2 regions of the Cytobacillus sp. QJM3NY_8 genome follow, and region 2 is predicted to be linked to the other one. Evidence: riboswitches for the same ligand, from Rfam matches in the RefSeq annotation. Region 2 holds a riboswitch; the other holds the start of a gene.
What was found. Region 2 has a riboswitch for ZMP and ZTP ahead of AC0VZ9_RS17405 (phosphoglycerate dehydrogenase). Riboswitches for the same ligand answer to the same signal wherever they lie in the genome.
Positions count from the first base shown of each region.

Region 1: it holds a riboswitch for ZMP and ZTP, as region 2 does, so the genes downstream of both, AC0VZ9_RS18615 (bifunctional 5,10-methylenetetrahydrofolate dehydrogenase/5,10-methenyltetrahydrofolate cyclohydrolase) here and AC0VZ9_RS17405 (phosphoglycerate dehydrogenase) in region 2, are expected to answer to the same signal.

Region 1 is NZ_CM149681.1:3,612,142-3,629,552, reverse strand. Features, by position in the region: gene AC0VZ9_RS18660 (DNA ligase D) at 1-373, opposite strand, end outside; gene ku (non-homologous end joining protein Ku) at 518-1,372, shown strand; gene AC0VZ9_RS18650 (phosphatase PAP2 family protein) at 1,505-2,164, shown strand; gene AC0VZ9_RS18645 (glycerol-3-phosphate responsive antiterminator) at 2,230-2,775, shown strand; gene AC0VZ9_RS18640 (MIP/aquaporin family protein) at 2,948-3,772, shown strand; gene glpK (glycerol kinase GlpK) at 3,807-5,297, shown strand; gene AC0VZ9_RS18630 (glycerol-3-phosphate dehydrogenase/oxidase) at 5,493-7,157, shown strand; gene AC0VZ9_RS18625 (nucleoside hydrolase) at 7,260-8,219, shown strand; gene AC0VZ9_RS18620 (hypothetical protein) at 8,402-8,890, shown strand; ZMP/ZTP riboswitch at 9,464-9,546, shown strand; gene AC0VZ9_RS18615 (bifunctional 5,10-methylenetetrahydrofolate dehydrogenase/5,10-methenyltetrahydrofolate cyclohydrolase) at 9,631-10,491, shown strand; gene AC0VZ9_RS18610 (cold-shock protein) at 10,724-10,924, shown strand; gene cshA (degradosome RNA helicase CshA) at 11,225-12,673, shown strand; gene AC0VZ9_RS18600 (cold-shock protein) at 12,824-13,024, shown strand; partial or broken gene AC0VZ9_RS18595 (metallophosphoesterase family protein) at 13,103-13,608, shown strand; gene AC0VZ9_RS18590 (GNAT family N-acetyltransferase) at 13,617-14,459, opposite strand; gene AC0VZ9_RS18585 (hypothetical protein) at 14,616-15,014, shown strand; gene AC0VZ9_RS18580 (DUF6509 family protein) at 15,043-15,336, opposite strand; gene AC0VZ9_RS18575 (cold-shock protein) at 15,612-15,821, shown strand; gene AC0VZ9_RS18570 (DUF3898 domain-containing protein) at 15,902-16,021, opposite strand; gene AC0VZ9_RS18565 (hypothetical protein) at 16,073-16,261, opposite strand; gene AC0VZ9_RS18560 (hypothetical protein) at 16,513-17,340, shown strand.
Region 2 is NZ_CM149681.1:3,388,497-3,402,613, forward strand. Features, by position in the region: gene AC0VZ9_RS17390 (GntR family transcriptional regulator) at 1-428, shown strand, start outside; gene clpP (ATP-dependent Clp endopeptidase proteolytic subunit ClpP) at 474-1,055, opposite strand; gene AC0VZ9_RS17400 (sigma-70 family RNA polymerase sigma factor) at 1,082-1,756, opposite strand; gene AC0VZ9_RS17405 (phosphoglycerate dehydrogenase) at 1,950-3,149, opposite strand; ZMP/ZTP riboswitch at 3,217-3,295, opposite strand; gene AC0VZ9_RS17410 (hypothetical protein) at 3,578-3,808, opposite strand; gene AC0VZ9_RS17415 (hypothetical protein) at 3,941-4,297, opposite strand; gene AC0VZ9_RS17420 (YhbD family protein) at 4,311-4,934, opposite strand; gene AC0VZ9_RS17425 (GNAT family N-acetyltransferase) at 5,134-5,892, opposite strand; gene AC0VZ9_RS17430 (tetratricopeptide repeat protein) at 6,321-6,812, opposite strand; gene AC0VZ9_RS17435 (YolD-like family protein) at 6,919-7,257, opposite strand; gene AC0VZ9_RS17440 (FUSC family protein) at 7,399-9,579, shown strand; gene AC0VZ9_RS17445 (DUF1450 domain-containing protein) at 9,712-9,981, opposite strand; gene AC0VZ9_RS17450 (2OG-Fe(II) oxygenase) at 10,018-10,869, opposite strand; gene AC0VZ9_RS17455 (MarR family winged helix-turn-helix transcriptional regulator) at 11,658-12,089, opposite strand; gene AC0VZ9_RS17460 (TrkH family potassium uptake protein) at 12,174-13,523, opposite strand; gene AC0VZ9_RS17465 (potassium channel family protein) at 13,588-14,117, opposite strand, start outside.

The sequences.
Region 1 (17,411 bases), 230 kb from region 2:
TGCCTTTTACCATCAAAATGTCAAAAATAAGAAGACGGCAGGGCGCAGTTTTTGCCTTCTCTTGAATTTTCTTTTCAGACCTCATCCTGCCCCTGACCTGGATGGACCCAAAATGGGCTTTATAGGCATTCTCCAGAAAGACTAATTCTCCATCTAGTGTAAGTGGAAGGTATGGTTCGAATTTATCTTTGTTTTGCTCCAAAAAATCCTTAATTTCCGGGAAAATATGTAATAAAGGCTTATCATTCCTGCTTGTCAGTCTGGGTTCCTTGTCCAAGTGCAGGATTGCTCTAAAACCATCATACTTCGCTTCAAAGAGCCATTCCTTCTCTTCCGGAACATCAAAAGTTAAGGTTGGAAGCATTGGTCTCATTCAAATTGGCCTCCTTTACAATCGTTACTATAGTTTTGGCCATTGCCGCTAAAACTACTCAGTTTCCAAATGTTTTAGCGTATCTCCCTTTTTATTAATACACAAGTTATGAGTACTACATCTAATAAGAATGGGAGTTTGACTATGCACACAATGTGGAAAGGAAGCATCAGTTTTGGGCTGGTGAATATACCAATCAAGCTGCACTCGGCTACAGAAGATAAGGATATAAAGCTGAGAAATCTTCATAAAGAATGTCATTCGCCAATTAAATATGAGAAAACATGTCCTGTTTGTGAAGTAGAAATTAAAAACGAAGATATTGTAAAAGCTTATGAATACACAAAAGGAAAGTTTGTCGTTTTAGAGGATGAGGATTTAGAAAAGCTTAAACAGGAAAATGAGGATAAAGCTGTCGAGATTGTGGACTTTGTAAAAATACAGGAGATTGATCCGATTTATTATAATCGCACATATTATATGTCTCCAGGGGACGGAGGAGGAAAAGCCTATTCCCTTTTAAGAAAAGCGCTGGAGACGTCAGAAAAGGTAGGTTTGGCAAAAATCATTATTCGATCCAAAGAACAGCTGGCTGTGGTCCGGGTATATGAAAACACTCTTGTAATGGAGACCATTCATTACCCTGATGAAGTGCGTAAGGCTGCGGATGTGCCAAATGTACCTGCAGAAGACAAAGTGACAGATAAGGAAATCGATACTGCCATTATGCTGATTGATCAATTAACCACTGAATTTAAACCCGAGAAATATAATGATGACTACCGGACAGCTCTTTTGGAGCTTATCGAAGCAAAACGTACTGGCAAAGATATAGTCACACCGGTCGAAAAAGAACCTGCAGCCAATGTAACCGACCTTATGGCTGCCCTGCAGGCATCAATTGATAAAACCAAGCCTGCTGATGCAGAAACAAAGAAAAAACCGGCAGCTAAAAAGAAACGTGCTCCTGCAAAAACAAAAGCAAAAAAGCAGGCTTAATAGAAATAAAACCGACTTTGCTTTTGCAAAATCGGTTTTTTACTGGAGCTATTTTTTTGAAGAAAAGTCTTCAAAAAATGTTCCGTTTATCAAAGTTAGTGGTAATCCTATAAATAAAAAGGATTTGTTTAAATGAACAGGAAAAATTTAACATCAAAAAATATCATCTACTTAACGTTGGCAGCTGCAATTATTGGCGGATTTGTGCTGCTTTTTATTGAATTAGTGGACGAATTGAAGGAAAATGAGCTAATTCGATTCGATGAAGCTGTGATTCAATATGTACAGGCCTTTATTTCTCCCCGGCTCACGGAGTATATGAGCGTGATTACTTTTTTGGGGTCGGTAAAATGGCTGGCTTTTTCTGTAATTATGGCGGTCGTGCTTTTGTTTATATTTAAAAAGAGTTCACTTGCATGGTTCATGGTTCTTTCATCCGGTCTTGGATCACTTTTCAACTTGCTGCTGAAATGGATTTTCAAAAGAGAACGACCGGATATCAGACCTCTGATTGAGGAGCAGGGATTCAGTTTTCCGAGTGGCCATTCAATGGGATCTTTTATTTTTTATGGCTCGCTGGCCTATATGATCATCCATTTGGCAAAAAGAAAACGATGGAAGACTGCATGGACAGTGATGCTAGGCTGTTTTATCATCATGATTGGGTTAAGCCGCATCTATTTAGGCGTTCATTTTCCCAGTGATGTAATAGCTGGATTCGCAGCCGGAGGTGCCTGGCTGACAATAATGATAATTGGATTCCGCTATTATGAGTACCGCAAAAATGTATAATGGGTATTGAGAAATGCGCAGTTTCTTTATAACATAGGGAAATAACAGATACAGGAGTGGGAACAATGAATCAAAAAATTTTGCCGGCATCTTCAAACATGAAAGAATTTGAAAAGTTCCTGAAAAGCCCCTATGACATTGGTGTATTTCTCGATATGCACATTTCGCAGCTGAAGAATGTTTCGCAGATGGCAAAAGCACATAACAAAAAAATGATTTATCATGTTGATCTGATTCATGGCTTGAAAAGCGATGATTATGCCGCTGAATATATATGCCAGGAATTTAAGCCTTACGGGTTAATTTCTACTAAATCCAGCGTCATCCTGAAAGCAAAGCAAAAAGGAGTGATCGCTGTCCAGAGGATTTTCCTCATCGATTCTCACGCGCTTGAAAAAAGTTATAAATTAATCGAGAAAACCAGGCCGGACTACATAGAAGTTTTGCCGGGAGCCATGCCATGGATGATAAAAGAAGTAAATGAACGTTTGAACACCCCCATATTTGCTGGAGGACTCATCCGATCAGAAGAAGAAGTGAAGAATGCGCTTGGTGCAGGAGCAGCTGCCATTACAACTTCGAAAATAGAATTATGGGAAAGGTTTTCATAAAAATGTTCAAGGAAAGTTTGACAACGTTTTCATAGACTTGTATACTCGGTTTAACAAGTTAATTTATGTGTCGGAGATTAGGAGATTCACACAGTTTAGCCATTAATGGCTTAATCTGTCGTGAATCTCCTTTTTTGTTTCCGATCACCCAAAACGGAAAGGGGATTTTCAGATGTCTGCTTTTATGGGAGAAATAATTGGAACGATGATCTTGATTGTTTTTGGAGGAGGCGTTGTTGCCGGAGCGAATTTAAAAAAAACTTTCTCTTTCAATGGAGGGTGGATTGTTATCACCATTGCCTGGGGACTAGCTGTAACGATGGGGATTTTTGCTGTAGGATCGATTAGCGGGGCACACTTGAATCCTGCTGTAACAATCGGGTTTGCGCTTAGCGGGGATTTCCCTTGGGCAGACGTGCCTGGCTATATTCTGGCTCAAGTCCTGGGAGGTTTTTTGGGAGGGGTTATTGTATTCCTTCACTATCTCCCGCATTGGAAAGAAACAGAAGACCAGGGTGCTAAACTTGCTGTTTTCTCAACCAGTCCTGCGATTCCCCATACATTTTCAAATTTATTAAGTGAAATGATTGGGACGTTTATTCTTGTACTGGGATTGATGTTTATTGGGGCAAATCAATTTACAGAAGGCTTAAATCCGATAGCTGCAGGCCTTCTGATTGTTGTAATCGGAATGTCGCTCGGAGGGACAACTGGCTATGCGATTAATCCGGCTCGAGACCTGGGACCGCGAATTGCTCATTTTCTTCTTCCGATTGCAGGAAAAGGGAAATCGAACTGGGGGTATGCATGGATACCGGTAGCTGGTCCAATCCTGGGGGGATTAATGGGTTCCGCATTCTATCAAGTGATGTTCGATGACAAAGCTTCAGGCATGTTATGGGCAGTGCTCGGTGTTAATATAATAGTATTAATTCTTTCATATATTTTTGGCAAAAAACAGCCAGGGGAAGTTGATTCTTCTAAAGTGGCTGCATAAATAAAATAATGAACAAGATTGGGAGGAGTCATTTGTGGACAAATATATTTTATCATTAGACCAGGGGACTACTAGTTCGCGTGCTATCCTATTTAATAAAAAAGGGGAAATTGTGCACACGGCGCAAAAAGAGTTCACACAGCATTTTCCAAAGCCTGGCTGGGTTGAACATAATGCAAATGAAATATGGGGTTCAATTTTATCGGTGATTGCAGGTGTTTTTTCGGAATCCGGGATTAAACCAGAGCAAATTGCCGGCATTGGCATAACAAATCAGAGGGAAACAACTGTTGTTTGGGATAAAGAAACGGGAGTCCCGATTTATAATGCGATTGTCTGGCAGTCAAGGCAGACAAGCGAAATTTGCGATGAATTGAAGGAAAAAGGCTATAACGATCTATTCAGAGAAAAAACCGGTCTTTTAATAGATGCCTATTTCTCAGGAACAAAAGTTAAGTGGATACTGGATCATGTGGAAGGGGCAAGGGAAAAAGCCCAACAGGGCAAATTATTATTTGGAACCATCGATACATGGCTAATCTGGAAGCTATCGGGAGGAAAAGCGCATGTGACCGATTACTCCAATGCGTCCCGTACTCTAATGTTTAATATCCACGAACTTAAATGGGATGAAGAGCTGCTGAACATACTCGGAGTCCCGAAAGCGATGCTGCCTGAAGTGAAGCCATCTTCCGAAGTGTATGCTAAGACAATTGACTATCACTTTTTCGGCAAGGAAGTACCCATTGCCGGAGCAGCGGGTGATCAGCAGGCAGCGCTATTTGGACAGGCATGCTTCGAGAAAGGAATGGCTAAGAATACTTACGGAACCGGCTGTTTCATGCTAATGAATACAGGTGAAAAAGCGGTACAATCTGAACATGGACTTCTAACTACCATTGCCTGGGGACTTGAGGGGAAAATTGAATATGCATTGGAGGGCAGCATTTTTGTTGCGGGCTCTGCCATTCAATGGCTCCGTGATGGAATGAGGATGTTAAAGGATGCAAAGGACAGCGAAAGCTATGCAAAAAAAGTGGACTCGACAGATGGAGTGTATGTGGTTCCGGCTTTTGTAGGTCTAGGGACACCATATTGGGACAGTGATGTAAGGGGTGCAGTATTCGGAGTCACAAGGGGAACGTCCAAAGAGCATTTTATCCGTGCGACACTTGAGTCACTTGCGTATCAGACAAAAGATGTTCTATCTGCCATGGAAGCGGACTCAGGCATTAAGCTTAAGACGCTTAGGGTTGACGGAGGTGCCGTGAAAAATAACTTCTTGATGGAGTTCCAGTCAGATATTTTAGAGGTGCCGGTAGAAAGACCGACAATTAATGAAACTACTGCGCTTGGTGCAGCTTACCTTGCTGGATTGGCTGTCGGGTTCTGGAAATCCCAGGAGGAAATTGCTGAGCAGTGGGCAATTGATCAATCATTTCATCCATCGATGGAAGAAAAAGTCCGTGCAGGTCTTTATCAAGGCTGGAAAAAAGCAGTCAAGGCAGCAATTGCATTTAAATAGTCAGAAGAAAGTTTTATACACAAATCATATCTTTTTATGTTATAATAAGATTAAGTTAATAGTTCGGCAGGAGATGCGGAGAGACCACAAAATCATTATCGGGTAAGCGATAATGTATTTTGTGGTCTCTTTTTTATTCCCTGCTTTTAAAGGGTAGTTATAACTACTATCCTTTTCGACAAGGAGGAGACAACAATGATATTTTCTAATTTAAATCGTACTGAAATGATAAAAACACTGACAAAGGAAGAATTTGATGTTCTGATTATTGGCGGCGGCATAACGGGAGCGGGAATAGCTCTGGATGCAGCAGCACGGGGAATGAAAACAGCACTCGTCGAAATGCAGGATTTTGCAGCCGGAACTTCCAGCCGTTCAACAAAACTGGTTCACGGCGGATTAAGATATCTTAAACAATTTGAAGTTAAGATGGTAGCGGAAGTCGGCAAGGAGCGGGCAATCGTATATGAAAATGGGCCACATGTGACTACACCGGAGTGGATGCTGCTTCCGATGCATAAAGGAGGCACATTTGGAAAGTTCTCAACTTCTATCGGACTTAGAGTTTATGACTTTCTTGCAGGCGTCAGAAAGTCTGAACGCAGAAGTATGCTCAATGCCCAGGAAACATTATCAAAAGAGCCGCTTGTAAAAAAAGATGGACTTAAAGGCGGCGGTTATTATGTAGAATACCGCACAGATGATGCCCGACTTACAATAGAGGTAATGAAAGCTGCAGCAGAAAAAGGCGCTATGCCTGTTAACTATTTGAAGGTCGAAAAACTTTTATATGATGAACAAGGAAATGTATGCGGAGCTGCAGCTGCAGATCAGCTGACAGGCGGGGTTCATGAAGTTAGAGCAAAAAAAGTCATCAACGCAGCAGGTCCCTGGGTTGATTCCATCCGCGAGAAAGACGGATCAAAGAAAGGAAAGACCCTGCGTTTGACTAAAGGTGTTCATTTGGTAATAGACCAATCCAAGTTTCCGTTAAAACAGGCTGTATACTTTGATACACCTGACAAACGGATGGTATTTGCCATACCGAGAGATGGTAAGACCTATGTAGGAACAACAGATACATTCTATAATTCTAATCCTGTAAATCCCAAAATGACTGCAGGTGACAGAACATACATCATTAATGCCATTAACTTTATGTTTCCTTCTGTGAAGATAGTGGAGGATGACATTGAATCCAGCTGGGCTGGTGTTCGTCCGCTTATTTGGGAAGAAGGAAAAGATCCTTCCGAAATATCACGCAAAGATGAAATTTGGGAGTCGGATACTGGTTTGCTGACGATTGCAGGTGGGAAACTGACCGGGTACCGGAAAATGGCCGAAACCATTGTTGATTTGCTTGCTGAAAAATTCAAACAGGAATCAAATAGAACATTTAGCGGAAGTATTACAAAAACATTGCCTATTTCAGGAGGAAATGTAGGAGGATCATCCAAATTTCAGGAATTCGTCAGGTTTCAGACTGAAAAAGGAACAAGTATTGGTTTATCAGCGGAACAGTCCAGGCACCTTGTTAAAATGTATGGATCTAACGTCGGTATCATTTTTAATATGATTGAGACGAAAAGGAGTGAAGCTGAGAATTATGGCTTGCCGATTGTATTATGGGCAAAGCTGAAATATGCAATTGAACATGAAATGGCTGCCACCCCTGTAGATTTTTTTAACCGCCGAACAGGAGCGCTGCTTTTTGATATTGAAACGGTAAGAAACTATCAAAAGCAAGTAATTTCATATATGGCTGATGCATTTAAGTGGGATATAGCTGCAGGAAATAATTTTGAAAACCAGCTGAACCAGGAACTCAGTTTTGCGGTAAAGCCGGCAGATCAGGACTAAAGCTCCCCAATTGGGGAGTTTTCATTTTTTAGGAGTATTTTCTTTAACAAAAGGGACATTCCATTGGCATATTATAGACTAGATAGGTAGCGGAGGTGGCTTATGTACAATGTTCTCATGTTTGTTGACTCGGGGGTTGATGATTCACTTGCCCTAATGTATGCCCTTCAGCATCCCGAGATTAATCTAGTAGGTGTAGTCAGCGCTTATGGCAACATAACCAAAGAAGAATCCATCAATAATACTGCATATTTACTGAAACTTGCAGGCAGAGAGGACATTCCCATTATAGCAGGGGCGAGCGGGCCATTATCCGGTGAGACCGCTGTCTTTTATCCTGAAATACACGGGGAGGAAGGCCTCGGGCCCATTCAGCCTCAGGAGAATTTCATCAGCAAAATAAAGGTATATGACATAAACAAAATTATAGAAATTGTAAATGAATACAAAAATGACCTTGTGATCGTTGGAGTTGGAAGGCAGACAGATTTGGCATTGCCGCTCATTCTGTATGGAAAGGATGCATATAAAGATGTAAATGCATTCTATTTAATGGGCGGTGCGTTTTTAGTTCCGGGAAATGTAACACCAGAGGCTGAGGCGAATTTTTACGCTGACCCCATTGCAGCGGATTCAGTGCTTGAAAAAGCAAAAAACATCTATATATTTCCCCTAAATGTAACAAATAAAGCGATTATCAGGCCTGAAACGATTGATTTTATTGCAGATAATACTCAATCGCCTTTTAAAGATCTAATCAAACCTGCTTATGATTATTATTATGAGGCTTATCAAAAGCTTGTCCCGGGAATTAAGGGTGCACCTCTTCATGATGTTCTTGTATTAAGTGTTCTCACAAATCCTGATCTTGCCAAATATGTAAAACGAAGAGTGAGAATAGAACAGTTTGGAAAGGCAAAGGGTAAAAGCATAGCTGACTTTAGGCCGGTGCCCGAAGTTGATCCGCCCGAAACACTTGATAATATAGCGATGGAGTTTGATCTGGAACGTTTTGTTATTGATTTTATCGAGGTTTTCCTTGCCCAGAAAAATCAGAAATAGCTTTTGACACTCAGTGTTAAAAGCTTTTTTATTTGGTGTTGAAGGGGAAAGGAAAGTTGGCATAGAATGTATTAACATGGAAAACATTTGCAGTCAGGGAAGGTTTCTTCAGACAAGGAAGAATGGCAATAATTCCATTTAGTTTCAGCATACATTATCAAAATCAAATGGAGGCTTTCAAATTGCTAAAAAACAAGAAATTAAACAGGTTTCTTTCAATTCTGGGAATGGTCATAGCTATTGCCATAGCATATAGTGTACTTGTCTTTTTAAATAAGGATGAATCCAAGGTTCAAAAAACCTCGGCAAATGCGGAGACATCTGAACAGGGATTAATGTACGATGATTTAGGGGACTTCATTGCCTCCAATCATACTTTTTATAATGAAACACTTGGATGGGGAAGAGATCGTAAAGTCAGCTGGCCAAAACAAAGAGATCAGGCTGAATTAATCGTAAATTCGCTTAAAAAAATATCAGCTGAGAATGAGGATTTGCAGACTGACCTGGGCACAATAACACGGCTGGCAGAAACTGTGCAGTCGGGCACTAAGGATAAGGAAGTTTTAATTAAATTGCACCGATATTTTCATGATCTGGATATTGGATTTAATGGCTATAAAGACACAACCGATTATTTTGATGTAACAGAGTATAAAGGAGAAGGCTAATAAGCGGGTGACAAGTTATTTTCTTGACACTTTACCGTAAATAAGATAACATAGTGATTGAAGTATTTGAGGTATATTGTTGAAGTCGTTAATTCACTTGGATTGTTCGGCAGCCGAACCTTCTTTTTTTGTGAAACTGCGGCTTTTTATTATGTTTCATGCTCTTTAGGATTTTGAAAGAGTAAGCATGTGTTTGTAATTAAGAATAATTTGTGTGGACAGCTTAATGCTGAATTTTCTTCTTAATCATCTTCTATAAACCAGACACTTCTCCGTATTTTTACTTCAGTAAGTTTCTTACCATTTAATATTAAAATCTCAGAGAGCATCTAAGTCGGAAAGAATTCCGACCAACCTGATTCCCACTGGCGCGGTCTAGGAGCCGCAAGGATGGAAGAGAGGCAGGGCTTTCATTGTTTTAGGTAATAACTAATTAACTCAAATATATCATTTATAAGGACAGTATTTGCTGTCCTTTTTTATATATCTCGCAAAAAAACACGAACGTTTGAATAAGTTTCAGTTTAATTATTTGTGTTTTTGTGGTATGATGTATTCATTAGAATAGCTTTTCAAAATCGCAGTGACTGACGACAATGCGGAATGAACCGCTGGGGAGCTGCGTCTATGTATAGCCGGTCGTCTGGGCAGAGATAAGGGATACCCTTGTCTCTTTTTTTCATAACAAAATGGAAAAGCCCGTCAGCCGAATAGGTGCTTTTCCTATAGGAGGAATATGCATGGAAAAAAAGATTATTCTTGATGGAATTGTTGTGGCAAAACATGTGAAAGACCAATTAAAGGATCGAATTGAAGAATTGAAGGGGAAGGATACCGTCCCTTGCTTAGCCACAATTTTGGTGGGAGATGACCCTTCCTCTGAAACGTATGTACGGATGAAGGGGAATGCTTGTGAAAAACTTGGCATATTATCAAAACGTATTCATATGTCAAAGGATACAACAACACAAGAACTATTAGAGAAGATTGCAGAATTAAACAATGATCCTTCTGTACATGGAATCCTTCTACAGCATCCCGTACCAGGACATATAGATGAACGAAAAGCTTTCGAAGCTATTGCTATTGAAAAAGACGTAGACGGTGTTACAAGCCTTGGATATGGACAGACCGCATTCGGTTTTGGTGAATATCCATCCTGTACACCTGCAGCTATTTTGGAAATTATGGATTTCTATAAATTGAGTGCTGAAGGTATGCATGCTGTAGTCGTAGGCAGAAGCCCAATCCTTGGCAAGCCGGTCTCTGCCCTTTTACTCAATCGAAACGCAACAGTCACTACGTGCCATTCATATACCAAAAATCTGCCCCAAATTGTAAAGCAAGCTGATATTGTAGTAGCAGCTGTAGGGAAACCTAACTTTATCAAGGGTGAATGGATTAAAGAAGGAGCTATTGTCCTTGATGCCGGATATAATGAAGGAAATATTGGGGATGCAGAGTATGAAAGCTGTGCTGAAAAGGCGTTTGCCATTACCCCCGTACCTGGAGGAGTTGGACCTGTTACGATTTCCATGCTTTTGAAACATACTGTTCATGCTGCAGAAAAAATCGCTGAAATACAAGGGAAGCATAAATAGTTCATTTATCCCTAAATAAAAATTGATCTTTAAAAGGATTGACTTATAACTGGGTGTCGTTTATTATTAGGTTAACGCTGTAAAGTTCGTTATATACTTTTTGGATAAGTAGTCGTAGCTGCAAAGAAATGTAGGCGATCGTTCATCCTCATTTCTGCAAGCTGCGACTTTTTTATGTTTAAGTTTATATGGTACATTATAGTGAAAAACAATTTATTGGGAGGCAACACAAATGAACACAGGTAAAGTTAAATGGTTTAATGCAGAAAAAGGTTTCGGATTCATCGAATCTTCAGAAGGTCAAGATGTATTCGTACACTTCTCCGCTATCCAAACTGAAGGTTTCAAAACTTTAGAAGAAGGTCAAGACGTAACTTTCGAAATCGTTGAAGGTAACCGTGGACCTCAAGCTGCTAACGTAACAAAAGCATAATTTTGCTTAAAATGAGGTGATGCATGTCTAATCATGCATCACCTTTTTATGTTTGCTTATCCACTTTGTAGCCTTCAGCATTCCTCAAAACAGATCTTCTGTAATAACTGCTTTTAGGAATATGTATTTTTCATTTCACCCAATTAAAATACTTCACTTACAAAAAGTTTAAAAATAGTGCAAACGGAAATGTAAAAAAGAGATACAAACTGGAAAGCCTAGTAAAGTGTCCATGTCTTTATACAAAAAACAATCTTTCAGTACCTAATAAGATTTGCAATTCAAGGAGGAAATTATATTTTGACAACTTTTTCAGATTTTGGCTTAAGTAATGAAATAGTAAAAGCCCTTTCCAATATGGGCTTCGAGGAACCAACACCAATTCAGGCACAGGCAATTCCAATCGGAATGAAGGGGAAGGACATGATTGGCCAGGCGCAGACTGGAACTGGAAAAACCACTGCTTTTGGTGTGCCGCTGTTAGAGCAGATTGATTTAAACGAAGGTATTCAAGGTCTAGTCCTTGCGCCAACACGGGAGCTTGCTGTACAGGTGGCAGAAGAATTAAACCGTATAGGACAGGTAAAAGGAGTCCGGACACTTCCTGTTTACGGTGGTCAGGATATCACCCGCCAAATTCGTGCGCTTAAAAAGCACCCGCATATTATTGCTGCTACACCGGGAAGGTTAATTGATCACATTGAAAGAAAAACAATCCGTTTAAGCAACATCAAGATGGTAGTTCTGGATGAAGCGGATGAAATGCTTAATATGGGCTTCATCGAGGACATTGAAAGAATTTTAAGTGAAATTAAAGGTGAGCGCCAAACCCTTCTTTTCTCAGCAACAATGCCAAAAAGAATTCAGTCTCTTGCTGAAAAATTCATGCAGGAACCAGAAATGGTTAAAGTCAAAGCGAAAGAAATGACTGTTAAAAATATTGAGCAGTACTATATGGAAGTGCATGAAAAACAAAAATTTGATGTGCTTTGCAATCTGTTGGATATTCAGTCACCTGAACTGGCTATTGTGTTTGGAAGGACTAAAAAGCGTGTAGATGAAGTGGTGGAAGGTCTTATCAAGAGAGGCTATTCGGCTGAAGGAATTCATGGTGATATTCCCCAGGCGAAAAGAGATCAGGTTATCCGCCGTTTTAAAGAGCAGACAATCGACATAATGGTAGCCACTGACGTTGCTGCACGAGGTCTGGATATTTCAGGTGTTTCCCATGTTTATAACTTCGATATCCCGCAGGATCCTGAAAGCTACGTTCACCGGATTGGACGTACTGGGCGTGCCGGAAATAAAGGGCTGGCAATTACGTTCGTTTCTCCAAGAGAAATTGACCACCTAAAAATAATTGAAAGTGTTACAAAAAGCAAAATGGCGAAAAAGCCTGTTCCTTCCTTTAAGGATGTTGTTGCAGGCAATCAGCAGGCGACTATTAATAAACTTATGGAAGTTATTGAAAAAGAAGAACATGCAGACTTCAAGAGAGTGGCGGAAAGCCTTCTTGAAGATACAGATTCTGTTACTTTGCTTGCTGCAGCCATCAAATTGCTGACTAAAGGTCCTGATGTAACACCGGTTAAATTAACTGCGGTGGAACCTATCCGTGTCAGAAAACCTAAAGGCGATCGCGGCGGAAGAAGATTCAACGACAGGTCCAGAGGCGGCAGCCGTGATAGAAGAGATTTTAAAGGCGGCCGGGACAGACGCACTAAAAACCGCAGCAGCAATAAGGGATAATACGATTTAAAATCCAAGAGAAAATGGATATATTGATTTTTTTCGGTACTTTTTGAACATTTTATTATAAAATTAGAGGAATTTACCCATATTAGTAAATGCAGGGTAAAAAATCACTCTGTGAGTTATAGATATTAGGAGGAAATTTACATGGCAACAGGCAAAGTAAAATGGTTTAACTCAGAAAAAGGTTTTGGTTTTATCGAAGTTGAAGGCGGAGAAGATGTATTTGTTCATTACTCTGCAATCCAGACAGAAGGTTTCAAAACCCTTGATGAAGGCCAGGAAGTTAACTTTGACATAGAGCAGGGCCAGCGTGGACCTCAAGCTGTAAATGTAACAAAGTTATAATTAATTGATAAGAGGGTCCCTATTAAGGGGCTCTTTTATTTTTGGGGTAAAATAGGGTATAAAAGTAAGAAGGAAGGAATGATAGTGATTAAAATCCTTATTCTGTCTGATACCCACATGCCAAAGAAGTCAAAACAGCTCCCTGATATACTTCTGAATGAACTTCTCAGCTGTGAATTAATTATTCATGCAGGTGATTGGCAGAGCGTCGAACTGTATTATGAATTAAAACAATATGCACCTGTTGAGGGGGTATATGGAAATACCGACAGTGATGAAATTTGCTCCATTCTTAAGAAAAGAGTACTGCTTAAAATAGAAGGTTTTAAAATTGGGGTTGTCCATGGACATGGAAAGGGAAAAACAACTGAAAAAAGAAGTATAGAAGCATTTGATAAGGAAAATGTTGATGCTATTATATTTGGGCATTCACATATACCGATAAAGAACTCCATAATGGAATAATACTGTTTAATCCCGGGTCTCCGACAGATAAGCGCAGGCAGCCGAACTATTCGTTCGGCACCCTGGAAATTTCAGATGAGATGACATTCAATCATGTTTATTTTGATTCAAAGGAATAAAACGTGTTTCAAACCTTGAGTGTGTTCAGATCATATTCGTAATAATCTTGAGTGCCGTATGGTTCAAAGCCGCATGATTTGTACAATGAAAGTGCATGGTCATTTTCTGCAGCTACTTCTAGATGCACCCAGCTAACTCCCTTGCTGTGCTGCAGATTAACAACATTTGTAAGAGCGCCCCTGCCGATTCCTTTCCCCTGAAAAGAAGGATCGACAGCAAAGCCGTAAATCCACGCAGCATCTTTTTCTGTTTGAATTCTGATTTTGCCGGCTTTTTGGCTTTTGTATTCAATGATAAAAGTCCTCTCATTTTTGCAGGCAAAGATTTTTTTATTAAAAACCTCTGCTTCGTCTTTGGGGATATCAAAGCATGCAGTATCCAGATGATTAATGAATGCAAGGTCACTGCTCACTGCTTGCCGCATAGTTACTTCAGAATTTGCTGTTCCGATTTTTTTGCTTTTATGGCGCTTCATTTGATACTCGGAGAATGAATAGGTGCAGGGTAATGATTTAATATAACCTTCTGCTGATTGGGAAGAGGCTGGAGCATTAATAAGTAATTTGCGTGCTTGGGCCAATTGTTTTACTGCCTCATTGAACAAGCTGGAAAAGATGCCTTTTCGTCTATGATTAGGATGAACCATTCCGCATAATTCAACCGGACCTCCGAAATTATATAGAGCAAGGTAACCTAATAAATTCCCGCTATTATCATAATGGAAATAGTCATTTTCCTCGTCGGCCCTTGACTTCAAGGTATCCCAATTTAATTTTAATTTGATATTGCCCGTTTCTTCGCAAATTTGCTGTAGAGAATGAATATCGTTTAATTGTTTTTTTGTCAGCACTCAGGCGGCCTCCTAGATAAAAGAAATAATAAACCAATATTATAAGAAAACGGTTCATGCGAATAGTCCTAAATTTCAATCTATTAGCTTTGGATTGAAATTATGTAAATAAATATAGCAATATGTTAGGATTGTATGGAAAAAGGGGGAGAATCAATGAAGAATTTCACAGTGATGTTCCATAAGGAAGATAATATACAGCCGATGGCTGTTCAAAAATTAAATGAAAATGACTTTGAAGTATACACAGAAGGCGGCACAAGGCATTTATTTGAATTGAACTCTAATATTGGCTATTTTATATTTTTTGATGCTATTGATAAGGAAGGTAAGGAGTCTTACCTGGTTCTTCAATATGAAGGGGAGTCGGAAGAACCCAGTGCATGCTTTGCTTTTGAATTAAAAGATTTCTATCAATTCACCGCTCTTTATCTGAATGACCTTGATTTTAATGAAGGAAATAATGTGGATAGGGAAGAAGAAGCTTATACACCGATACAGCATTTGGCACATTTAATGTATCACATTATTGAAGAGGGTAAAAAAATTCAGTGATAAAATAAAAGAGCAGGTTCTCCTGCTCTTACTCTTGTGCTTGAGAAAGGTTCTCTCTGCAGAAAGCAGAAACTTTCTTTTCTTCCACTTCATCCAAAGCGAAATCCAATATGTTTCCTGAATGACTTTCGACAAAATGATAATTAAGAATCCTCTCATCTTCTCCATTTTTATAATAAAGGACCCTTAACTTAATGCCATTCTCTGAATATAATTCATCGTCTTCATCTACATCGATATCTAAAAAGTATTCATAGCGGTCACCCGTTAAAATGCCGGTAGGATCCTGTATGTACTCAACAGTATAACTTGTAATATCCATGGTCTTCACCCTTTCTTTCGCTGCTGTACATGTCATTATACACTTTTCCCAGATTGGTTTAATAGTATTTATCAATTTTTTGCCGTGTTTCTAAGGCTGCTGTGTAAGTTTAGAACTTTTTGACAGCGCCCTTTAAATATGTTATACTAATTTTAGTTAAAAGAATATAATATTGCCCATAAACACTTGTTATATAGAGCCAGTGGTTCGTCACTTTATATAGCAAGTGATTTTTATTTTGGGTAAGGGTCTTACTCTTTGGGAGGTGCCTGATTATGGCAATGGGATTTGGCAGAAAAAATTTGGAAGAAATCAAGGTTGAAGAAGTGAAAATCTGGGAGTGTACATCTGAGTCTTGCAACTGCTGGGTAAGGGACAATTTCAAAAGCAGCCAGGTACCTATTTGTCCGATTTGCAAAAGTGAAATGGCAGAAACGACTAAAGAATTGCAAGTCGTTAACAATAACAGCATCTTTTCTAAATAATTGTAAGGGCGATGACATCGCCCTTTATTTTTTTGCTGATTTTTTCTATTACGATTGCAAGCTCATCAGATCTTAGAAATTCAATAGTGGAAAGCTTTTTTAAACTTAATACTTCCAGATTCAATAAGCAGTACATAACGTCCATTTACTTTGGCTATAGGAATCGTTTCCCTGAAATCTGAAGGAGCCCGATCACGGATACGTTGTCCATCCTTTAACTTAAGCTCAATCTATGGAGAATGTTCGATAATTTATACGGAAGCTTCAATTACCTGGTCTGTTGAATCTCCCTTTTTGGACTGGCTGCCCAAATTTCCATGCTGCTTTCCGATTGTTCTCTTCTTCGCTATCAGACTGGAATGCTCTTCTATATGTTCTTGTACCACCGAGTCGTTTGCAATTTTAACAATTTCCGGCAGAGCTCTTTGCAAGCTCACCATCCTAAAAATCCTTTATTGCACTATTCTCTATTTCTCTGAATCGGGAGTCTGAAAGTGTTTAGAGTACTATCGGCATTTTCCCCTTTCCCTCGACCTGTACAACAAAAAATGACAAATAACTAATTTCAAAATCCATACTTTCCCCTTTTTCTTCATCTTTAACTTTATAATAAATCCTTCGTTCAATGTTGAGTATATGTTTTTCCATGATGAACAAAATAATGGAAACGCGCTAAACTGGATGTGGAAGAATGTCAAATTTGCTTTGGTTTCTTGGATTAGTGCTTATCAGCATAGGTCTTATTTATATAACTTATATTAGAACTGAATTTCGGCATAATCTGGCGGTTTATTTCTTTGTTATGGGACTTTCTTTTTTAATGGAATACATTGTATTAATTTTAGGTGACGCATACTCCTATTACCCGAAATTATTTTCTATCCAGTGGTATGATGATGTTTTTGGCTCCAGTATATCTCAGGCTTTTTTTATTCCTAGTGTACTAATGGCAATAGCTGCTTTTAGAATTCGCTTCAGATGGATTGCTTTCATAATCGCCGCGATATACGGAATAGAAGAGCTGTTTCTCTGGCTGGGCATCTATCAGCACAATTGGTGGAAATCTTGGTTTACCACGATTATCTTGTTTGCTTCAGTTTTTATTATAAAATGGTGGAGGAATAGAGTTGAAGATCCCACTTTTTTTATACAGTTTATAACCGTTTATATGGCCATCACCACAATTTTTCAGGGTATATCTTTTGGTTTGACGTCTATCCTGGGAACCCATCAGTATAACATTGGGTGGTTTGTATCACCTTATCAGGACCATATAGCTTTCAGTGTTCTGGTTTGGATTATCTATGCACTGCTGCTGACCATTATCATAATAAAATATTTTCGATTTAAATGGTTGGCCTTGATATTTTTTGCCGATTTAGCTTTTCAGTGCTTTATGGTGAAAATGGGCATTCTAGAAATAAGCACTTTTTGGAATCCTATTTACTTCAGTATGATACTTATGCTATTGCTGATGCTAATCAGGAAATTAAATAACTATATGTTTCCGTCAATCTGAAATCCATACTTTAAGAATTGTTATCTGATGATCCAAAGAAAAAACTGGAATAAAATACCACGAATAAAGCG
Region 2 (14,117 bases):
CTTCAGTTAATCCTGAGGATATTAGTAAAATCCTGCCCCCTTTAGGCGTATTGCAGGCACTTGCTGCAGAATTGGCTGCTCCTGTTATCAGCCAGGAAACGATTAATATACTCAGGGATATTAATCATAAATTCGCTAAAGCTCTAATTGCAGGAGATACCTTCACAGCTTTGAAGCAGGACGAGAAGTTTCATAATATTATTATAGATCTTGCTCAGAATCCTTATATCTCGAATACAGCTTCCATGCTTCAGGCTCATGTCATGCGGCTTTACTACAATAAAACAATTATTTTGAAAGAACGTTCAATAGAAGAACATGAAGATATATTAAAAGCTTTTGAACAAAAAGACAGAGAAAAAGCCGGACACATTGCACGCGTCAACTGGCTTCGGGCAATTGATGAGTACTACTCCGAGGAAAAATGATCAAACTGAAAAAAGCAGCCTTCATCGGCTGCTTTTTCTTTTTTTCTAGCTTTTATAGATAATTTCATCGATAATCCCGTATTCCTTTGCTTCTTCGGCAGTCATGAAATAATCGCGGTCCGTGTCCCGTGCTACTTTTTCTATAGGCTGGCCAGTTCGTTCAGCAATAATTCCATTAATATGCTCCCTAAGCTTTATGATCCGTTTTGCAGATATCTCGATTTCGGTCGCCTGGCCTCTTGCTCCGCCAAGAGGCTGATGAATCATGATTTCACTGTTCGGAAGGCTGTAGCGTTTTCCTTTTTTTCCTGCCAGAAGAAGCATCGCACCAAATGATGCGGCCATTCCTGTACAAATCGTTCTCACATCAGGCTTTATATATTGAATCGTGTCAAAGATGGCAAACCCTGCGGTTGTCGAACCGCCTGGACTATTAATATAAAGGGAGATATCCTTTTCAGGAGATTCAGCTGCAAGAAATAGCAGCTGGGCAATCACACTATTGGCAACCACATCATTAATCTCTTCTCCTATCATTATAATCCTGTCTTTCAACAGCCGTGAATAAATATCATAAGAACGTTCTCCCTTGCTGGACTGCTCAATGACATATGGTATTGCTGTCACCTGTATCCCTCCTGTTCATTGCGGATCTATGCCGCCATACAGAGAGTATTAGAAGAAGATGGAACAGGCAGTACAGGCTTCTGGGCATGACTTTCAAGGGATCGCAGAAAAGGTATGGTTTTTATCAGGATGGACGGGTCTTCCGCTGCCACTGATTGCTGCAGCAGCTGAAATAACTTTTCTTCTTCCTCATTTGCAAAAGAATCCTCAGCCTCATCTTCCACTGGGTGCTGAAGCTGCTTCCGTGCACGGTTCAGCGAGGACTTCACTGCAAACTCAGTGGTCCGAAGTATATCAGCAATCTCTTTTGTTTGATATTGAAACCCTTCCTTCAGCGTGAAAACTACAGCCTGCTTTAATGTCAGCCTATTGAGGAGATGGGTGATTGCTTCTGTGCCATCAGGGCTGAACTCCTTCATTTCCCGTTCCGGCGCCTCTTGAAGCTTTTCCCGCTTTCTGTTTCTAAGAGTGTCAATCCAGCAATTATAGACAATCTTCTTTAAAAGAGCCTGATTAATTTTCTCAGGCGAATAGCTTCTATAAGCGCGGATGATTGCCTCATGGGCCAGATCGTCCCCGTCCCAGCGGTTCTGTGCAAGAAACCGGCTATAACGCTGCAGTGAAGGATAGATATCTGCAATACAGCTTTCCTTCTGCTTTATGGAATCCCTTGATTCAGCCTGAACTTTCCCTTGCTTCATAAACCTGTTCACTCCTTTAATACATCTCTGCTTCTATAACGGAATAAGAGAACAAAAAGATACGGGTGATTAATATTTTTTATCAGTTTATTCTAAGGATAGCTGATTTTATACTTGTCATATACCTTTTTTGATTTCATTCCTTCGTGCAGTTAAAAAAAGCCCCAATCCCTGCGGAATTGAGGCTGTATTTTTATATAATTCGTGACTTGATAATGCCTTCAATTTGATTAATCTGTTCAAGCAGTCCAGGGATGACATCACCATTAACTTTATTATCGATATCGATCATGGTATACGCATATTCACCGCGGCTGCGGTTCACCATGTCCGCAATATTCAGCTGGTAGCTTGAAATAGCAAGTGTGATTTGGCCGACCATATTAGGAATGTTTTTATGAAAAGCAGTGACACGCCGCTTGCCTGTGTAAGGAAGAGCAGCATTTGGGAAGTTAACTGAGTTTTTGACATTGCCTGTTTCAAGGAAGTGCTTCACCTGTCGTGCTGCCATGACAGCGCAGTTTTCCTCAGATTCTTTTGTTGAAGCGCCAAGGTGCGGAATTGCCACTGCGTTTTTCATTTTCAGGATATTTTCATTTGGGAAATCTGTAATATACTTGCCCACTTTTCCGCTTTCAAGGGCGGCTGCCATATCTGATTCATTCACTAGCTCCCCGCGTGAGAAATTCAGAATATGAACACCATTCTTCATCATGCTGAATGTATCTTCATTGAACATTTCCCTTGTATCATCGGTTAATGGAACATGTACAGTGATATAGTCAGATTCTGCAAACACCTGCTCAATGGTCATGGCGCGCTGAACATTACGGGACAAGTTCCAGGCAGTGTCAACCGAAATGAATGGGTCAAAGCCCACGACATCCATATCAAGTTCAAGTGCATCATTGGCCACAAGGGCCCCGATTGCCCCCAATCCGATCACACCGAGAGTTTTCCCCTTAATTTCTTTTCCGACAAATTGCTTTTTCCCTGCTTCTACAAGCTTAGGAATTTGGTCTCCTTCATCTTTCAGCGTTTTGGTCCAGGAGATGCCGGCAAAGAGATTGCGGGATGAAGCCATTAAGGAAGTAAGCACCATTTCTTTTACTGCATTCGCATTGGCACCAGGTGTATTAAAAACAACAATGCCCTGTTCAGTGCATTTCTCAACCGGGATATTATTCACACCCGCGCCTGCACGGGCAATTGCTTTTAATCGATCGCCCAATTCCATTGAATGCATATTAAAGCTCCGAAGGACAATCGCATCCGGATTGCCGCTTTCATTATCGATTGTAAATTGATCCTTGTTAAACACCTCAAGACCGCTTGGCGCAATCGCATTCAGCGTTTTAATCGTCTTCACTCTGTCTAAAGTCATGGTACTCACTGGATTCTCCCCTTTTCAACTAACTTTGTCAGATTTTAAAACAGAAAGAGGCAAGGGTAGAATCCCTTACCTCTGCCCAGGCGAACGGCTTCGACACTATGTGCTCCCTCGCGGTGATCCGCGTCTCGCCAGTTACACATAGCCTTTTCGGTTTTTTAAATCTTATCAAAGTCTTCTGAAAACTTCAACCCTTTAAAGCGCTTACATTATTAAAATTATTTTTTATTTTTCTACAGTATATTTTTCTTATTTTGTACACTATGCTTTTCGAAGTTAGTTATTAGGATAACATTTTCATTTCTGCAATGTGCGCAAATAATTTCTGTTATCCAGTCATAAAAACAGCTTATAACATTTTATCTGTAAATAAAATTTGACTATCCGAAAGAAAATGTAAAAAACTGCTTCCCTGCACCTCTCTCCTTTTATCAGATTTTGCGAAGTTCTTTAACTTCCGCTTCTGCTGCACATTCATAAACACCAGAGTATTCCACAAGTCCGATCTCGCAATTTTTGCCGATTTTTACATTTTTCCCTCTTACGACAAGAGCTGCTGTGCCTTCGAGTTCGATGTCATCGCCTTCTATTAAATCCGCCTCCAGTTTCAAGGGAAAGATGGATTTGATTAATTTTAATAGGGTTTCTCTATGCTGTGTCACTTTAATTTTTCTACCGCCGATTTCTTTCGCTTTACTGTCTCCAAAAAGCTTAATATCGATCGTTTCTGCGTTCAGTAAACCATCTACTGAAAATGTCCCTTCAGCACGGAAGACCTCCGCTTCACAGTCCCCTTAAATAGTTACTTTCCCATTCACAGCGATTACTTCGCATTTTACAGAGCCTCCGATAGTGGATCTTCCGGCGACTTCAAGGTTTTGACAGCTGACAGCTTCAGAAATGTCGGCAGAGCCATTGATAACAAAGGATTCAGCTTTAACAGCTCCATGGATCTTTGCAGCACCACTGATCTTTCCCTTTTCAGTTTTTACGTTTCCATGGATAGTGGCCGTACCGTTACAATGGAATCTCTTGCACTCAATATCACTGTTTACCGTTCCCTTGCCATTTAATCCAACCTTTTCAAATGAACCTCCATTAGACGATCCCACTCCATTAATTATTAAGTTCCCTAGTGTTTTCATATTCACAGCAAAATTCCCCCTATACCAATTTGGATTTTAATTCCTCTGCACAATGTTCTAACGATAAAGTGGCGGCCACTTTTGTTCCTTTTTCAAGCAGGACTTGTTCCCCGTTTACCGAAATCAGGCAGCTGGACATTCCAAGTTTGCGAATAAAGCAGATAACAGCTTTTGGCTGTTGCAGGATACTTTGATGATCACTCAATAACTGAAGAAGCATTTTCCCTTCCTCGATATGGATATCTCCGGATTCAAGCAGGATGGAAAGGATATAAAGCTTCAAAATCTCATGGTAATTGAATTCGTTAAGCTCTTCCTGTGTCTCGAGAAAGATATTCATAACCGGTTCAGAAGCTATCCCTTTAGCAATCAGGCTTTCCTTTGTCAGCTTCAGATTTGAAGCATTCAAGGAAAACAAATCTGCCAGCTCATCCAGTGAAAGGCTATCCTTCATCTTTTGTATTTTATCGACCCGCTCCAGAATTTTCTCCTTTGGGAAAAATGTCTCCTGCCCTGTAAAAGTTGATTTTCTGACAAACCAATCCTCCGGTATCAGGCTTTTCCTTTTCCACCGATAAAGCTGCCCATAAGAAATTCCAGTTAAATCAAGGACTTCTTTTTTTGAAATTAATTCATCGCTCAATTCCAGGTCTCCTTTCCGATGGTATGATTGTAACATAACACTGTTACGTTAAGAATATTGTATTATTCATTTTTTCCCGAGGTTTTTCGACAAAATCCCGATTTTACACCATGAAATCAAACCAGGATGAACTCCCCTTTATAAAACAGTGTTCTATTTAAACAAAAAGACCTGGCTCTCTATAGAACCAGGCTTCTCTTCATTCGTATATTTTTAAAAGGTTATACTGCTTTCCAATATACTGATAATTTTGCCTGCGGTACATTTCCTTTGGAGTATCTTCACCATCTGCAACAAGGATGATGGTTTTATCCTTAAACTGATCCATTACCGATTTCTGCAGGCGCCTGCCGATGCCCTTTTTCTGAAAATCCTCATGGACCATCAATCCATCAATTTCAGCTGTGTATTCCTTGATAATTACATCTACTGATCCGGCAGCTTTCCCTTTATAATATGCAATGAACTGCTTAATCCTTTCATCGTTAAAATTCCTTAAATGCTGATCTTTCTTTTTCTCGGCATAATTAATCCCGTAAACCGAATCCTGCTCATGCTGAAATTCCAGATAATCATTCCATGTTTCATCCGTAACATTTTCGACTGTAATTTCTTCCTTTTCCTGAACTTCAGGAAAATCAGCTGGATGAATCGCAAATAGCTCTAAATAACCAACCGTAAAATCATCATCCTTCTCAAAGCTGGCCAGAAGTTCTCCGGTAAGCTCCTCGTCATCAGGAAAATAAAATCTTTCATGCTTTTGGCCATATTTTTGATGAAAAGTTCTTAAATATTGATGTGCCTCCTCAAACTCTTGAACAGAAGGCATTCTTTTAAAAGCAATAAAGTTGCTGTCATACTGAAGGAGCATGTCAGGGTTATGGTTGTGAATAAAAAGTTCATTTTCCAGTACTGTGTGTCCCGGTTTATGGATATTATTAAAAGTGATTTTTTCCATCGGCTTCTCCTAATATAGCAAACACTTTAGTTTTGCAAAAATTTATATTCTTTATCTGTAATAAGCACATCATGGCAGCGTATTAATTATTCTTTAATTCAAAGGGTACTGCTGTTATCATAAGCACACAGAAAATTCCGGCCATGTTGAGAAATAACCTTGGAAACCTTCTTTTCATACTCTTCCACTTATCAAATTGGAGGAAACTACGGTCATTTTCCGCTTTTGGCACCTGCAGATATATAAGAGACTGCATTTTGAAGATAGCAGTCTCTTTCATCGAATGGATAAAGGATACGGCCGCCGTCTGACCTTTTAAGATCATCTATTATAGCAATTAACCATATTCATTAAAATTACCTCTAATAAATCAGAGATGTTTGAATTATTCTCCGCCGTCATATCATGTATTTTGGGAAATCCTTTTTCTAATCTTTATCAAATATTTCATCAAGTTTGTCTGCATAAAAAGTGATTGCTTTTTTATATTGCAAAACTTCCGGGTCATCAGAAGTTTCGGCCACACACTTTAGGAGCATCTCCATTGCCTCGCTGTGCTGGCCTAAATTATGGAGCGTCATGGAATAAAACACCTGGATTGCACGATTAGCCGGAAACTGGGAGATTCCTTTCTCGAACACCATCTTTGATTTTTCATATTCCCCAAGAGTCCGGTATGTGCTCCCAAGACCCAAAATGGCACCTGGCAGATCAGATTCAGGCAGCCCAAGTTCGATCGCTTTTTCATAATGAGAAACAGCTTTCGATTCCTCCCCTAGAACGTCAAAACTCCAGGCACAATGATAATGAATCACTGGGTTTAAGGGATACTCTTCAGCCAATTTCACAAGCAGAAGGCTGGAATCTTTGTATTTCCCGAGATTGCGAAGTATAATCGCTTTTTCTAAGTCCGTGCTCATATGTACCTCCGATCACCGCTTTCTTTCTATTATATCTAAAAATTGCAAATAATGGGTATGGTAAAGCTTTAACTTTTCTGCAAAAATTAAATTATGTCTCGCTGCACTATTCTTTCACTTCAACCGAAGCTATTTCATCAAACATGACCTTCTCAAGAAACCCATCTTCCAATTCCAGATAAATTTTTCTGCCGATGCCGTCCAGCCTGTTTACCCTCCCTGTATATTCGTGGAATAATCCCTCCCGCCAGACTTTTACTATTAGAAAGAAGGCATATTCCATTGCATAGTGAATTTTGTTTTCATAGTCCTCCAATTCATATTCATCTATAAGCGGCTTGTCTTGTGCCATTTGTTCAGTTTCCAATTTTCTTAGCATCGCCCGGTGTTCCGGCATGAAGTGGGCTGGCTGCCATTTTATTTTCCCTCTGTCTTTTAGCGGCATAGTAAATCCCTCCATTCTTATTATAGAACATTTGTTCTGTTTTTAAACCTGTAAAGCACCAAATCTCAAGCTGGTTCATTTGGATAATAAAAGTACGAGTGGTAAAATAATCTTTAACTCTCTGAAAAGATTGGTGAAACAATGAAGCAGTTTCCTATAAAACACCGGTGGCTCGGACGTTTGCTGGCATCCGATCCCGGGCTTATCCGATTTCAAAAAGCAGGACGGGCCACTTTAAGTTTAATGGCTTCAGTCTTTACGACTTTGTTCATCATGCAATTGGCTGGTGCTGATGCCGCTCTCACTCCGGCGATAGTGTCCGGAATGGCAGGCATGCTTGGCATCATGATTGTCATGGATGACTCCAAAAAAGGTAAAATGCTCACAACTGGCCTGCTTGGACTTTCAGCCATGGCAGGGGTATCGATCGGTTCCCTATTGGCGGAAAGCACGGTCTTTATCGATATTGCAATGGTTCTGTTAATCTTCTTAAGCTTTTATTTGACCCGCTTTGGAGTGCGGTATTTTTCTCTATGCATGATTGCATTCATGACACTTTATTTCGCGTCTATTTTAAAACTATCAGGCAGTCAGCTTCCATCCTTCTACTTCGGCATTTGGATTGGGATCGCGTATGCTTTCCTGTTCAATTTCATCCTTTTTCAGGACACCGCGAAAAACCTGAAAAGAAGCATTCGCTCCTTTCATTTCCAAAGTAATTTTACGTTCAATCTCTTAATTGAGGGGATGCAAGCCAAGGAAATGACTCCTCAGCAGCGGGAGGAATTGGGAAGAAACGTGCTGAAGCTCAGGGATTATGCTGTCATGGTTTCGGAGTATATAAATGATGAAGATGTTCAAAAATTATGGCCTGGGCTGACCTCTACTCAGCTGAGGTTATATATTTTTGATGCAGGTATGCTGATTGAAACACTGACAGACTCAATTAGAAGCTTAAAAAAAGCAAATGCCCTTGAAATTGATGAGCTGAGAAAACTCCTGGTTTGGGTAACCCGTTCTCTTCGCGATGCTGAAGTTCTTGCCCAACAATATGAAGAACAAAATCTGCGTGAAGCAGAGCTTGCTGTACAGGCCCTCCGCCTGCTTATTATTGATTTGTTCAGCCGGGAAGACAAACCTGCAGGATGGCTGTTTCTGATCAGGCGGATCGAGTCCATTGCGAACCATGTCATCGAGGGCGGCATAACCATACAGCAGGCACTTCATAAAATGAAAGACAATGAGATTAAATTATCTGAAGAGGCAGCTGAAGGCGAAAGTGAAGATGAACCATCTGAAGAAGATAAGGGCATCAAACCTTCCACCAAAAAAGCTTTTCAGGCATTGACTGCTGCAATCATTTCCATCATTGCCGGCCAGATTCTTTCGCCTGACCAGCCTTATTGGGTTCTTTTAACAGCTTTTATTGTTTTGCTCGGTACCGAATCGATCGGGCGCATTTATACGAAAGGTTTTCAGCGGTCGGTTGGAACAATTATTGGAGCAGTAATTGGATTTACACTTGCAAGAGTGGTCAGCGGCCATTCCGTCCTGGAAATAACGCTGATTTTTGCAGCGGTTTTTTTCGCCTTTTATTTGTTTGAGGTCTCCTATACGTTAATGAGCATGTTTATAACGATGCTGGTTGCTTTTATGTATGACCTTTTACTTGGAGGAATTACATTTTCCCTTATCAGTGCAAGGGTAATCGATACAATTGCCGGTGCCGGCATTGCATTCGGAGTTTCCTTATTTATTTTCCCAAAGAAAACGAAGGAAAAAGTGGCGGATACCTTAAATGACTACTTACAAGAACTGAAACCGTATGTCACTGAGTATGTGAGAAGCTTCCGGGAAGATGTGAACGTTAAGGAGCTTTCAGGCAAAGGCTTCTTATTGGATCAAAAACTTAAAACCATAAACGTTGAAGCACAATCTCTGATAAAAAAACCCGGATCCCCGCGCCATGCTGACGTTAACAGATGGATTACACTATTTTCAGCCATCAACTATTATGCAAGACACCTTGTGGCTTCCTCCTACCGAAAAGGATTCGACTATCCCGATGAGCTGGTCGATGTTTTCATAAGGATTGAAGAAAAGCTTGAATTAAATATTGAGACATTAATGGATTTGATTAAAGATAGCGGAGACGGCATGCTTGTGTATAGTCTTGAAAATGAAAGGGAACAAATTGAACGATTGGCACCAGCAAGGCAGCAATCCCAGCGTGATTTGATTCATCACCTTTATTTCGTCTGGAGAATCAATAAAGCGATTATGGAATTGGCAGAAGATCTTGGTGCAGGGAAGGAGCAATAATCCTCCTTCTCTTTTATATGAATAGGGAGATGCTATTTCAGGATCAATACTAGATTAATTTGCACATTCACATTCTCAATGTACATCAAAAAAAAGAGTATGAAAAAAGGAATCGGATTGCTCCGATTCCTTTTATTTCTTTACTTCTTCTTTCAATTTTATCAATAATTCATCCGAATTCTCCGCTGCAATCAGCTTCCCGTCCACCAGGGCATAAGGTGATTGCCTGCATTCTTTGCATCTGCTCTGGCATTCGTATTCTTTATAGTTAATATTCTTCTGGCTCAGAAATTGATTAAATGCAGCCAAACTCTCTTCTTTTAAAAATTCATCCAGATTCCGCTGACAAAATTCAATCGAAGCCGTTTTTTGCTTTGAGAATAGTTTGTTGATGAGTTTCACCTGATCAAACTTCCTTCTGATTATTCTTTAAAAACTCTAATGGCAATATATATTGCTTTCCCTAATCCATTTGGTAGCAGCCCATTTTTCTCCCTTTCTTACAGGCACACTGCTATGGACTGACAATCGGTCCAGCTGACCCTGAGCATTGCCATAATGGAAGTAAATGGCCGCTCCCTTTTTGGGAACAAATGAAAGTCCAGCTTTAGAAAAGACCGTTTCACCGCCATCCTCCACATCATTCAAATAGATGAGGAACGTTCCAACCCTCTGTCCGCCTTTGCTGGCATCCGCCATGTGGGGGGGAAAGAAATCAAAGTGAGGCTTATATTCTTCACCCAATCCATAGTTTAAGATCTGAAGGCCTTCACCATTTTCTGCAGGATAACCGGTCAATTCAGCAATCCTCGTTTCGATTCTTTCGACCAGTTCATTTTCTTTAAGCCGGAAAGCCATGCTCTTGCTTGTCCTTCCTGAACCCGCCCGTTCTTCTCCAGAACCCCTATCCACCACCAGGGATGGCTGCAGCCGGCTCCTTGAAAGACTGATAAGCTCATCACATTCTTCTGAGCTGAGCACCTGATCCAAATGGAGCACAAATGGCTTTTCATTTCTGGAAAGCACTTTTACGTCCTTATCACTCGTATGAAGGATATTCCCCTTCCTGCCTATTTCGGGGACTTCATAAGTATATCGAATCTGCTGCCCTTCTGTCGTCTTAATTGCTTCATTTCCAACAATTTTAAATAAAGTCTCATATGCAAACCGGTTATCGAAACCCTTCTTAATCAAAGCGTTCGCAAGCGCAATCGGACTCACATCACTTTTTAGCGCACCCACAATCCAATCCTTTAGTTCATCTGATATCTGCATAATCTTCGTCATCATCTTCCCCCTGTATGACTCAATGAAAACATCCGTTAGCCAGATATAGAAATATATGTATTTTATTATACTATTATTAATGAATGAACTGAATCGATTTACCTGGTAACTCAGATAGTTCAAATTTGCATCATATAAACTGATTCTCTTTAGAGTGCCGTTTTAAATTCTTATAGATTCATGGCAACAGTTTTCTCGGCGCTGCTCCCATTTTCGGCTTCATGACTGCCTCATGGCGACCGTTTTCTTACCGCTCTCTCTTTTTCGGCTTCATGACTGCCTCATGGCGATCGTTTTCTTCTCGCTCCACGACTTTTCGGCTTCATGAAGCTTTCATGGCGACTGTTTTCTTCTCGCTTCACGACTTTTCGGCTTCATGGAGCCTTCATGGCGACTGTTTTCTCAGCGCTGATCACTTTTTCGGCTTCATGACTGCCTCATGGCAACGATTTTCTTATCGCTTCACGACTTTTCGGCTTCATGGAGCCTTCATGGTGACTGTTTTCTTAGCGCTGCCCCCATTTTCGGCTTCATGACTGCCTCATGGCGACCGTTTTCTTACCGCTGCTCTCTTTTTCGGCTTCATGACTGCCTCATGGCGATCGTTTTCTTCTCGCTCCACGACTTTTCGGCTTCATGAAGCTTTCATGGCGACTGTTTTCTTCTCGCTTCACGACTTTTCGGCTTCATGGAGCCTTCATGGCGACTGTTTTCTCAGCGCTGTTCTCATTTTGGGCTTCATGACCTTCACAAAAAAACAGGATAGAAGCATCCCACTCTATCCTGCACCGCTAATTACCCTCCATATTTCTTCTCATTTTCATTAAAACATCGTCAACAATTCTCAGCTCTTCCTTCGTAATACCCGATGTGACGATTGAGTGAAACTCCTCTGTGATGGGATATACATGTTCACTGAGATTTTTGCCGTTTTCGGTTAGATAAACATTCAGAGATCTGCTGTCCTCTTTATTCATGCTTTTTTTGATAAAGCCTTTCTTTTCAAGACTGCTCAGCATTCTGGCAATGTTAGATTTATCTTTATCCAGCCGCCTGGCGATTTCATTTTGGCTTAATCCGTCTTCTTCCCAGAGAAGCATTAGAATCAGGTTCTGCTCCGGGGCAATATTTAAGTGGGCTAATTTAGTCTTAATATAGCTTGTTAAGGTCAGGTCTATTTGATGGATCTTAATGCTTATATAGTCATTAAATCTGGTTTTCATTTAAAATCCCCTATCCTATTTATGGTGGAAAATTTTATTGAAACTAAATTATTCTGTCCTATACACCAGATAACTTTCCTTCACTTATCCAATCATGATTTTCTCTTCTGCAAATTTATATTTGGCCTTTCCTTTTCTTCGGGCAAGTGCAAAAGCGATTGTGATTGGCCCTACTCTTCCTGCAAACATCATAAATGCAATTACCCCTTTTCCTGTTGCACTTAATTCAGGTGTGAGCCCCATCGACATGCCTACCGTGCCAAAAGCGGATATCACCTCGAATAAAAGGACGTTCAATGGAGCATTTTCTGTTATGGATAAAATAAATAAGATAAAGAAGATGAATCCTATTGAATAGACGGTTATTGTAAAAGCTCTGACAATAAGATCCTTTGGAATTCGCCTTCCCATAAGGCTCACTTCATCTTCTTCCTTTATCAGCGCTCTGACTGCAAGAAAAATCAAGACAAAGGTAGTGACTTTAATGCCGCCGGCGGTACCTCCTGATCCCCCTCCAATGAACATGAGCAGCATTGTTACCAGCTGCGAACCTAAAGTTAATTCGCCAGTATTCAAAGAATTAAATCCAGCCGTTCTCGGGACCACACCATGAAAAAAAGCCCCCAATAGTTTATCTTTTAAAGGCAAATTGGCAAGTGTCCCAGGATTATCATATTCAAGCGCAAAGATAAATACTGTTCCGAGAATGTTAAGGATCAGCGTCATCAGGAGGACCAATTTTGTATGCAAAGAGAGCTTTTTCAAACTCTTGTTTCTTTTTACATCAAGTACAACGATATAGCCGATACCTCCGATTATTAACAGGAAGCTGAGTGTCATGATGACAGTAAAATCACCAGCATATTCAGTAACGCTCCTGAATTGGCCCATTATATCGAATCCGGCATTATTAAAGGCAGAAACCGAATGGAAAATGCCATAATACAATGAGCGGGGGAAGCCAAAATCGGACGACCAGCGAATGGCCAATATCAATGCACCGATCATTTCAGCGATTAATGTAAAGCCGACAACGAATTTAACCAGCCTGACCATCCCTTCAATCGAAAGCTGATTTAAAGATTCCTGGATCATCAGCCTTCCTTTCAAACCAATGTTCTTTCCAAGCATGATAGCAATGAGAACCCCAAATGTCATAAATCCAAGGCCGCCAATTTGTATGAGGACCATCAGTACAATCTGGCCAAAAACAGTAAATGTGGTTTGGGTATCCACTACCACGAGACCTGTTACACATACAGCAGAAGTCGCCTCAAAAAGTGCATCGATAAACGATAAATGATGTCTGTCTTTCGTAGCAAAAGGCAGCATCAGCAGCAGTGTGCCTACACCAATTAAGATTAAGAAACCGACCGAAAGCATTTGTGCCGGATTCATTTTTATCCAGTTATAGGAACGTCCCATTCTCCTCATTCTTTTATGCTCCTTATACATATAGGGCTAACCCCTTGTATTGGTATTTTTTTATCGGCAAGGCTTATACTCCATGCCTCTCAAATCTGCCAATCCCTTTATTGTGTCCCATTACAATCAGGACGTCGCCCTTTAAAATAACCTCTTCAGCTGACGGAGTAACGATTATTTCCTTCCCGCGCTGAATCCCCACAATATTACAGCCATACTTAGCCCTAATATTCAATTCAGAAAGGGATTTTCCGGCAATTTTATCTGTAGCCACAATCTCAACCATACTGTAATCTTCAGACAGCTCAATATAATCAATCATTTTTTCCGAAACAATATGGTGGGCAATCCGCTTAGCCATATCCCGCTCCGGGTGGATAACACGATCAACGCCAATTTTTTCGAGCACCCTGGCATGATACTCATTATGTGCCTTTGCCCACACCTTTGGAATCCCCATTTCTTTTAATAACAAGGATGTCAATATACTGGACTCAATGTTTTCACCAAATGAAACAAATGCATGATCGATATTTTTTATCCCTGATTGCTTTATGGCAGCTTCATCAATGCCATTGATTTGAACTGCATATGTCACAAACT